4 regions of the Herbaspirillum sp. SJZ099 genome follow, and region 1 is predicted to be linked to each of the others. Evidence: predicted binding sites of a transcription regulator. Region 1 holds the regulator's gene; each other region holds the start of a gene.
What was found. The regulator sigma-54, encoded in region 1, starts transcription at its own class of promoters, with help from an activator protein. The targets are predictions, from matches to a motif close to TGGCANGNAANCTGCTTT.

Region 1 (2,201 bases):
TTCCCTTTGATATGGACGTTGATTTCCGCCTTTTGCCTTTTTTCTTTTTCTGTCAGTTTGTCTACGCTCAGGATGACGCTGATGTCGATCACATTGTCGAAATGACGCTTGATCCGTGCCAGCTTGCTTTGCACGTATTCCCGGATGGCGGGGGTCAGTTCGAGGTGGTGTCCACTAATGGTCAGATTCATACAACACTCCTATCGTGAAGTCACTGGAGGTTCGTGCATCTCATCCAATACACCCGGAGAGAGTACAGCGTTTGTGTCAGAGGGCATGGATGCTTGCCTGAACACAGCGACGGCTGCAAGTACTACAGAAAAACTGAGGAAAAACTCAGAGGGATTTGCGGAGATTGACTGGTGGAATCTTCAGCACTTCGCGGTATTTTGCGACAGTCCGTCGCGCGACCACCATGCCTTGTTCTGCCAGCATATCCGCAATCTTGCTATCGGATAATGGGGTCTGCGGGTTTTCGGCTCCTATCAGTTGTTTGATCAGTGCCCGTATCGCGGTGGAGGAGGCTTCACCTCCGGTTTCGGTCGCGACATGGCTACCGAAGAAGTATTTCAACTCGAACATGCCATGCGGCGTGAGCATGTATTTCTGAGTTGTCACACGCGAGATAGTGCTCTCGTGTAGACCCAGTGTATCAGCAATTTCGCGCAGCACAAGGGGGCGCATGGCAACTGCCCCATGGGAAAAGAAGTTTCTTTGACGTTCGACAATAGCTTGGGCAACTCGCAAAATTGTATCGAAGCGCTGGCGCATATTCTTGATCAGCCACTTCGCCTCTTGCAGCTGCGATGTGAGCGAAACCTCGCCTTTGGATTGCTTGAGCGCGCTCGCATACATCGCGTTCACGCGCAGCTTGGGCATGACGTCATGATTGAGCGTGACCTGCCAGCCGTTCTTTGTTTGTTTGACAATCACATCCGGCACCACATAGTCGGAAGCGTCGCGGGCGAATTCGGCGCCCGGGTGCGGCCGGCATTGGCGGATGACGACCTGGGCTTCGCGCAGGTCTTCGTCGTCGCAGTCGAGCGCCTTCTTGATCTTGTTGAAATCGCGCTGGGCGAACAGCGGCAGGTAATCCTCGACGATCTTCAGCGCCAGCTTGCGCGTGACGAAAGGCACGCCGGGCAGCCGGCGGATCTGCAACGCCAGGCATTCGCTGGGGCTGCGCGCGCCGACGCCGGCCGGGTCAAGGCTTTGCAGCAGCTTGAGCGCGATCGACAGTTCTTCGAGATCGATTCCCAGTTCTTCGGGCAGGTGCGCCAGGATGTCTTCCAGCGGCTCGTCCAGGTAGCCGTTGTCGTCCAGCGTATCGGCCAGCAGCTCCAGCAGCGCGCGGTCGCGCAGCGTGCGGGCGGTGACGCGGATCTGTTCCACCAGGTGTTCGCGCAGCGTGGTCTGGTGCGCTTCCAGCTGCGGCCGCGCATCTTCATCGTCGGATGATTTGCCGTTGCGCGCGACATCGTCGAAGCTCCATTCGGATTCGCCGCTGACGCTGCCTTCGGGCGTGTTGTCCTGGTAGTCGAGGCTGGATTCGCCGTCGCTTGCGGGCGCGGGCGCCTCGGCGCCGCTTTCGCTGGCGTTGTCGGCTACACCGCTGGAGGGCGAGGCGGAGAGGGCGCCGTCGGCCAGCAGCCGTACCGAATTGTCGAGCGCGTCGTCAAGCCGCTCGAGCAGCGGGTTGTCGGACAGGATCTGTTCCAGTTCCTGATGCAGTTCCAAAGTAGACAATTGCAGCAGCCTGATCGACTGCTGCAATTGCGGCGTCAATGCGAGGTGCTGCGATGTGCGTAACTGGAGGGACTGTTTCATCTGGCTTTCGGGCGCCGCGTGGCCGGCTTGTTACGTGCTGCTGTGCTGTCGTGCGTTGCATGTTGTGCGTCGCGCCGGCGTGGCTTGGCGCAGGGCCGCTCACATGCGGAAATGTTCGCCCAGGTAGACGCGCCGCACCGATTCGTTGGCGATGATGTCGTCCGGGCTGCCGCTGGCCAGCACCGTCCCCTGGTTGATGATGTAGGCGCGGTCGCAGATGCCCAGCGTCTCGCGCACGTTGTGGTCGGTGATCAGCACGCCGATGCCGCGCTCCTTGAGGAAGCGCACGATGCGCTGGATCTCGATCACGGCGATCGGGTCGATGCCGGCGAACGGCTCGTCGAGCAGCACGAAGCGCGGATCGGTCGCCAGCG
Region 2 (2,201 bases), on a different contig from region 1:
CGAATTCGCAGCTGTCGGCCACGTCCAGGATGTCGTAGCCGCGGTAATGCAGGTCGTTGCCGGTCTTGCCGACGGTGCACAGCGCGGTGTTGCCGGCCGTCACGCCGGACAGCGCCACGGATTTCTTGGGCTTGAAGCCGCCTGCTGCCGGGGTTGTCTGCTGCTCGCTCATCGTGTTCTCCTCAGGGGTATCGGTTATGTATTGCTTATGCGTTGATGGCGCCCGGCTCGCCGCGCGCCATGTGATGACGTTTTCTCTTATTTGTTCTTCTGCTGCGCGAACAGCGCATCGAGCTTCTGCTCGTAGGTGTGGTAGTCGATGCGGTCGTACAGCTCCATGCGCGTTTGCATGGTGTCGACCACGTTCTTCTGCGTGCCGTCGCGGCGAATCGCGTTGTAGACGTTCTCGGCCGCCTTGTTCATGGCGCGGAAAGCCGACAGCGGATACAGCACCAGGCCGACGTCGGCACCCTTGAGTTCATCCACGGTAAACAGCGGGGTCGAGCCGAACTCGGTGATGTTAGCCAGGATCGGCACCTTTACCGCATTGGCGAATTTCTTGTACATCGCCAGGTCGGTGATGGCTTCCGGGAAGATCATGTCGGCGCCGGCTTCGACGCAGGCCACCGCGCGCTCGATGGCCGCCTCCAGGCCTTCGACGGCCAGGGCATCGGTGCGCGCCATGATCACGAAATCATCGTCGGTACGGGCATCGACGGCGGCCTTGATGCGATCCACCATTTCCTGCTTGCTGACGATCTCCTTGCCGGGGCGGTGGCCGCAGCGCTTGGCGCCGACCTGGTCTTCGATGTGGATGGCGGCGGCGCCGAACTTGATCATCGACTTGACGGTGCGCGCGACGTTGAAGGCCGAGGCGCCAAAGCCGGTATCGACATCCACCAGCAGCGGCAGGTCGCACACGTCGGTGATGCGGCGCACGTCGGTCAGCACATCGTCGAGGTTGGAGATACCCAGGTCGGGCAAGCCCAGCGAGCCGGCCGCCACGCCGCCGCCGGACAGGTAGATCGCGCGAAAGCCGGCGCGCTTGGCCAGCAATGCGTGGTTGGCGTTGATCGCGCCGATGACCTGCAGCGGGGATTCTTCCTGGACGGCCTTGCGGAATGCTGCGCCTGCGGAGTGGAGAGCCATGGTGACACCTTCTGGATGGGTTGCTGGATACGCTGAAGCGGGCGCCAGGCAATGGCGGCGACGTTTCAGCGGACAAACTGGCAGACTGCATTGCAACGCCCGTGCCATCCCCCGGCCCGAAAAGCGAACCTTGCTGGCCGCCGCCTCCGCTCCGGACATAAAACACAGCAAAATCAATGACTTAGCCCACTCCTCGCCCTGCCCGCAACGCGACACAGGCGTGTTCCCCCGTGCCTCTGCCAGGCAGCAAAAGTGTTTCACATGTGTTACATTTTTGTTCCATGAGACACTAAATGAAACACACCTCCTTTCAATGAAACGCCCCGCCTATCGCGATGCCGACCGCCCGGCCGACAAACCGGTCATCTGGACGGTATCGGTTTCCCGCCTGTCCGAGCTCTTTCGCGACATCACGCTGGAGTTCGACGAGCTGGCCGACATCGAACCCATCCACCTCGGTTTCGACGAGGCGGTGCGCCACATCCGCGAACGGCTGGCGACCGAGCGCTGCGACGCGGTCATCTCGGCCGGCTCCAACGGCGCTTATCTCAAGAGCCGCCTGCCGGTGCCGGTGATCGTGGCCCGCGCCAGCGGCTTCGACGTGATGCAGGCGCTGGCCCGCGCGCGCAAGCTCACGCCGCGCATCGGCCTGATCACCTATCAGGAAACCATGCCGGCACTGGCCGAATTCCAGCAGATGTTCGGCCTGGACATCGTGCAGCGCACCTACGCCACCGAGGAAGATGCGCGCGCCCAGGTCAACGACCTCAAGGCCGCCGGCATCAAGGCCATCGTCGGCGCCGGCCTGATCACCGACCTGGCAGAAGAAGCCGGCCTGCAAGGCGTCTTCATCTATTCCTCGGCCTCGGTGCGCCAGGCGTTCGAAGACGCGCTGGAACTGGCGCGCCTGACCCAACTGGAATCCGGCCGCTGGCGCAGCCTGCCGGTGGCCGATACGCTGCGCGCGCGCCATCACATCAACGACCTGCGCGGCGAGTCGCCGGCGATGGAGGCGGTGCGCCAGTCGATCACGCTGTTCGCGCGCTCGCCAG
Region 3 (2,201 bases), on a different contig from region 1:
GCAGCCGGCAAGATGAAGGCGCGCCGAGATGAGGCATCGCCGCCGGCGTGGTGCATGGCGTAAGTCATGGCCAGGGCGCCGCGGATCGGCCGCAGCTCGCCCGATAGCGAGAGTTCTCCCGCGAATTCATATCGGTCGAAGCTGTCGCCCGGCACTTGGCCGGAAGCGGCCAGGATGCCCAGCGCGATGGGCAGGTCGAAGCGGCCGGATTCCTTGGGCAGGTCGGCCGGGGCCAGGTTGACGGTGATGCGGCGGGCCGGGAACTCGAAGCGCGCGTTTTGCAGCGCGGCGCGTACGCGATCCTTGGCTTCCTTTACTTCAGCCTCGGGCAGGCCGACGATGGTGAAGGAAGGCAATCCATTGGCCAGGTGCACCTCGACCGTGACCGGCGAGGCGCGCATGCCGGCCAGGGCGCGGCTGCGAAGGACGGCCAGGCTCATCGCGGCGAACCTGGGCAGTCCTTGGGGTGAATGGCGGCGGGCGAGGGAAAAGGAGGGGCGGCTGTCGTCGGCGTCATAGGGTTTGTTTTTGCTGGGCTTCAAGCTCGGCAACACGCGCTTCCAGCGCTTCCAGGCGGGCGCGGGTCTTGGCCAGCACCTGGGCCTGGACGTCGAATTCCTCGCGCGTGACCAGGTCCAGCTTGGCAAAACCCTGGCTCAGCATGGCCTTGACGTTCTTTTCGAGGTCCTTGGCCGGAGAGTTTTCGATCGCCTTGTTGAGTTTGGATTGCAGGTCTTCAAAGAATTGGGGCTTGTCCATGACGGATCTCCTTGGCAGGTTGTTGTGGCGTCAAGTTTAGCCGTTTCCTGGCCATGCATAAACCGTCGGCGCTGGATGCGCGGACAAGCGCCATCGCGGAGACATGCCTGGCCGGGCGGTGAAAGCATCCTGAAGGGAAAAGTGATCCGACTTGGTGATCCTCATGGCTTGTCGAACGCTGCGCACCAAAAAAGTGTTTGCCGATAGTGAAGAAGTTTGTCAAAAGGAAACCAATATCGCACCAACACTGTGCTTTTGTCCTTTGTGCGCACTATTTTGGTCTTTATCTACAAAAAAATCGGGAGGAAAGCCTTCTTTCTCTGGGAAAGCCGAGTTCGCCGTGCCGAAAGGACTTGGCACGGCTCCTGCTACATGGCCTTGGCAAAACACAAGAAACGATTTTTATTGTTCAACAACAATCCAGAGGGAAGTCATGAAGAAACTGATTCTTGCAACAGCCATCGCAGCATCGTTTGTTACTACCATGGCCCGCGCGGAAGACGCCAAGCCAGACAACGAATTCAGCTTCAATGCCGCCGTGGTGAGCGATTACCGCTATCGTGGCCTGACCCAGACGCGCTTCGATCCGGCATTGCAAGTCGGCGCAGACTATACCCATAACCCGACCGGCCTGTATGCCGGCACCTGGCTGACCAACATCAAGTGGATCAAGGATGGCGTCGACATGGCCAAGGGCAGCGGCGGCAAGGGCGATGTCGAATGGGACATCTACGGCGGCAAGCGCGGCGACATCGGCGGCGGTTTCACCTATGACGTCGGCGGCCTGTATTACTACTATCCGGGCAACAATTACGCGGACATCGCGAAAAACGCCAACACCTTCGAACTGTATGGCCAGATCGGTTACGGTCCGGGCTACTTCAAGTATTCGCAATCGCTGACCAACCTGTTCGGCGCGGTCAACAGCAAGTACAGCCAGTACTATGATCTGGGCGCCAACATCGAAACCTTCTACGGCATCATGCTGGGTCTGCATGTCGGCCATCAGAATGTGCGCGGCAACCCCAGCCAGGCCAGTTACACCGACTGGAAGATCGGCCTGTCCAAGACGTTCGACGATCTGGCCGGCATCACCTTGGGTGTGGCTTATGTCGGTACCGACCTGACGGATGGCTTTGCGACTACCCCGGCTTCGGACGGCCTCAAAAACGTTGGCAAGAACGGTGTCGTCTTTTCCCTCAGCAAAACTTTCTAACAAGAGGTGCGTATGAAACTGATCACAGCGATCATCAAACCCTTCAAGCTGGACGAGGTGCGTGAAGCCCTCTCCGCGATCGGGGTGCAGGGCATCACCGTGACCGAGGTCAAGGGCTTCGGCCGCCAGAAAGGCCATACCGAGCTGTACCGGGGCGCCGAGTATGTGGTCGATTTCCTGCCCAAGACCAAGATCGAAGCGGCAGTGGACGATGCTATCGTCGAAC
Region 4 (2,201 bases), on a different contig from region 1:
CAGGCCGGCCTTGCACCATCCTTCCACTGTCTTGCGGTGCCCGGCCGCATCCTTGTTGCCTTCAAAGCCTTCGACGATGTCGAAGCAATTGCGATAGCCGTTTTCGCTCGCCAGTTTGACGGCATGCTTGGAACGAACCCCAGAGCGGCACAGGAACAGCAGTATCTCGTCGGGGCCGGCGGCTTGCTGCAACTGCTCGAGGAATTGCGGATTGGGCTTGCCTTCCGGATACAAATTCCATTGCACGAACAGGTGTTGCCCGGCCGGGATTTGCACCATCCCGACCCAGTCGCGCTCAGCCTTGGTCCGCACGTCCACCAGCTTGATGGCGGGGTTGCCCTGAATCAGGGCGAAGGCTTCCTGCGGCGTGACGGCCCCGCGGTAGGGGAGCTGGCCGTCCTGGGCGCGCTGGCCGGCAATGGTGAGGATCTGTTCTTGGGTCATCGGCGCCTCGCTGGGTTATCTGGGGTGGAAATGGCTAAAAATTATAAATAAATTAAAAGATTAATTCTTTTGGCGCAGCGGATGTATCGCTCTGGATCGCTTATCGGCATAAAAGCACCAAATAAGTGCGCATCAGTCGCCATATGCACCAATATGTTCAATGTTGGTGCAATATGGGTAAAATGCACTAAAATAATGCACAAATTCAGCCCGCATGCACTGAAGGGAACGGCCGTCCAGCCTCTGCTCCCTAAAATATTCCATAATTGCCGCCCCTGAAAGGGCGGTGGCATGGAATCTGCTATCATCCGCGTCTGAGTTCCGGCGCAAGACCGTTGTATCAATTGCAAAGATCCAGTCGCAGAAAACGGCTCAACCCCCAAATTTATACTACTTCCTCGTTTTAGGAGATTCGCATGGCAAGGACGGCCGCAGAGGTTTTGAAGATGGTGAAGGACAACGAAGTCAAATTTGTTGACTTCCGTTTCGCGGACACCCGCGGCAAGGAACAGCACGTTTCCGTGCCTGTTTCGCATTTCGACATCGACAAGTTCGAATCCGGTCACGCTTTCGACGGTTCGTCGATCGCAGGCTGGAAGGGTATCGAAGCCTCCGACATGCTGTTGATCCCTGATCCGAACACCGCCAACATCGACCCGTTCATGGAAGAAACCACGCTGTTCATGCAGTGTGACGTGATCGAGCCGTCCGACGGCAAGGGCTACGACCGCGACCCGCGTTCCATCGCCAAGCGCGCTGAAGCCTACCTGAAGTCCTCCGGCCTGGGCGACACCGCCTACTTCGGCCCGGAACCCGAATTCTTCATCTTCGACGGCGTGCGCTGGGGCGCGGACATGTCCGGTTCCTTCGTCAAGATCGATTCCGAAGAAGCTTCCTGGAGCACCGGCGCCAAGATCGAAGGCGGCAACTCCGGCCACCGTCCGACCGTCAAGGGCGGCTACTTCCCGGTTCCGCCGGTCGACAGCTTCCAGGACATGCGTTCGGAAATGTCCCTGATCCTGGAATCGCTGGGCATCCCCGTCGAAGTGCACCACCACGAAGTGGCCGGCGCCGGCCAGAACGAGCTGGGCACCAAGTTCTCGACCCTGGTCGAGCGCGCCGACTGGACCCAGACCCTGAAGTACGTGATCTGGAACGTCGCCCATACCTACGGCAAGACCGCAACCTTCATGCCCAAGCCGCTGGTCGGCGATAACGGTTCGGGCATGCACGTGCACCAGTCCGTATGGAAGGACGGCAAGAACCTGTTCGCAGGCGACGGCTACGCCGGCCTGTCGGAATTCGCGCTGTATTACATCGGCGGCATCATCAAGCACGCCAAGGCGCTCAACGCGATCACCAACCCCGGCACCAACTCGTACAAGCGCCTGGTTCCCGGCTTCGAAGCCCCGGTCAAGCTGGCCTACTCGGCCCGCAACCGTTCGGCATCGATCCGTATCCCGCACGTGGCCAACCCGAAGGGCCGCCGCATCGAGACTCGTTTCCCGGATCCGCTGGCCAATCCGTACCTGTGCTTCGCCGCGTTGCTGATGGCTGGCCTGGACGGCGTGCAGAACAAGATCCACCCGGGCGAAGCCGCGACCAAGGACCTGTACCACCTGCCGCCGGAAGAAGACAAGCTGATCCCGACCGTCTGCGCCTCGCTGGAAGAAGCGCTGGACCACCTGGACAAGGACCGCGAGTTCCTGACCCGCGGCGGCGTCTTCACCGACAGCATGATCGATGCCTATCTGGAA

Region 2: prpB (methylisocitrate lyase) is a predicted target of sigma-54. The motif match lies at 1,239-1,256, and genes of this name have one in related genera.
Region 3: FB597_RS15500 (TorF family putative porin) is a predicted target of sigma-54. The motif match lies at 1,114-1,131, and genes of this name have one in related genera.
Region 4: glnA (type I glutamate--ammonia ligase) is a predicted target of sigma-54. The motif match lies at 732-749, and genes of this name have one in related genera.

What each region holds. Positions count from the first base shown of each region.
Region 1 covers NZ_VIUO01000003.1:45,080-47,280, reverse strand. The annotation lists gene hpf (ribosome hibernation-promoting factor, HPF/YfiA family) at 1-191, opposite strand, end outside; gene FB597_RS08035 (RNA polymerase factor sigma-54) at 337-1,827, opposite strand; gene lptB (LPS export ABC transporter ATP-binding protein) at 1,927-2,201, opposite strand, start outside.
Region 2 covers NZ_VIUO01000001.1:483,271-485,471, reverse strand. The annotation lists gene prpC (2-methylcitrate synthase) at 1-172, opposite strand, end outside; gene prpB (methylisocitrate lyase) at 259-1,149, opposite strand; gene prpR (propionate catabolism operon regulatory protein PrpR) at 1,463-2,201, shown strand, end outside.
Region 3 covers NZ_VIUO01000007.1:95,404-97,604, forward strand. The annotation lists gene FB597_RS15490 (YifB family Mg chelatase-like AAA ATPase) at 1-440, opposite strand, end outside; gene FB597_RS15495 (accessory factor UbiK family protein) at 514-759, opposite strand; gene FB597_RS15500 (TorF family putative porin) at 1,193-1,975, shown strand; gene FB597_RS15505 (P-II family nitrogen regulator) at 1,988-2,201, shown strand, end outside.
Region 4 covers NZ_VIUO01000001.1:474,919-477,119, forward strand. The annotation lists gene FB597_RS02020 (rhodanese-like domain-containing protein) at 1-444, opposite strand, end outside; gene glnA (type I glutamate--ammonia ligase) at 861-2,201, shown strand, end outside.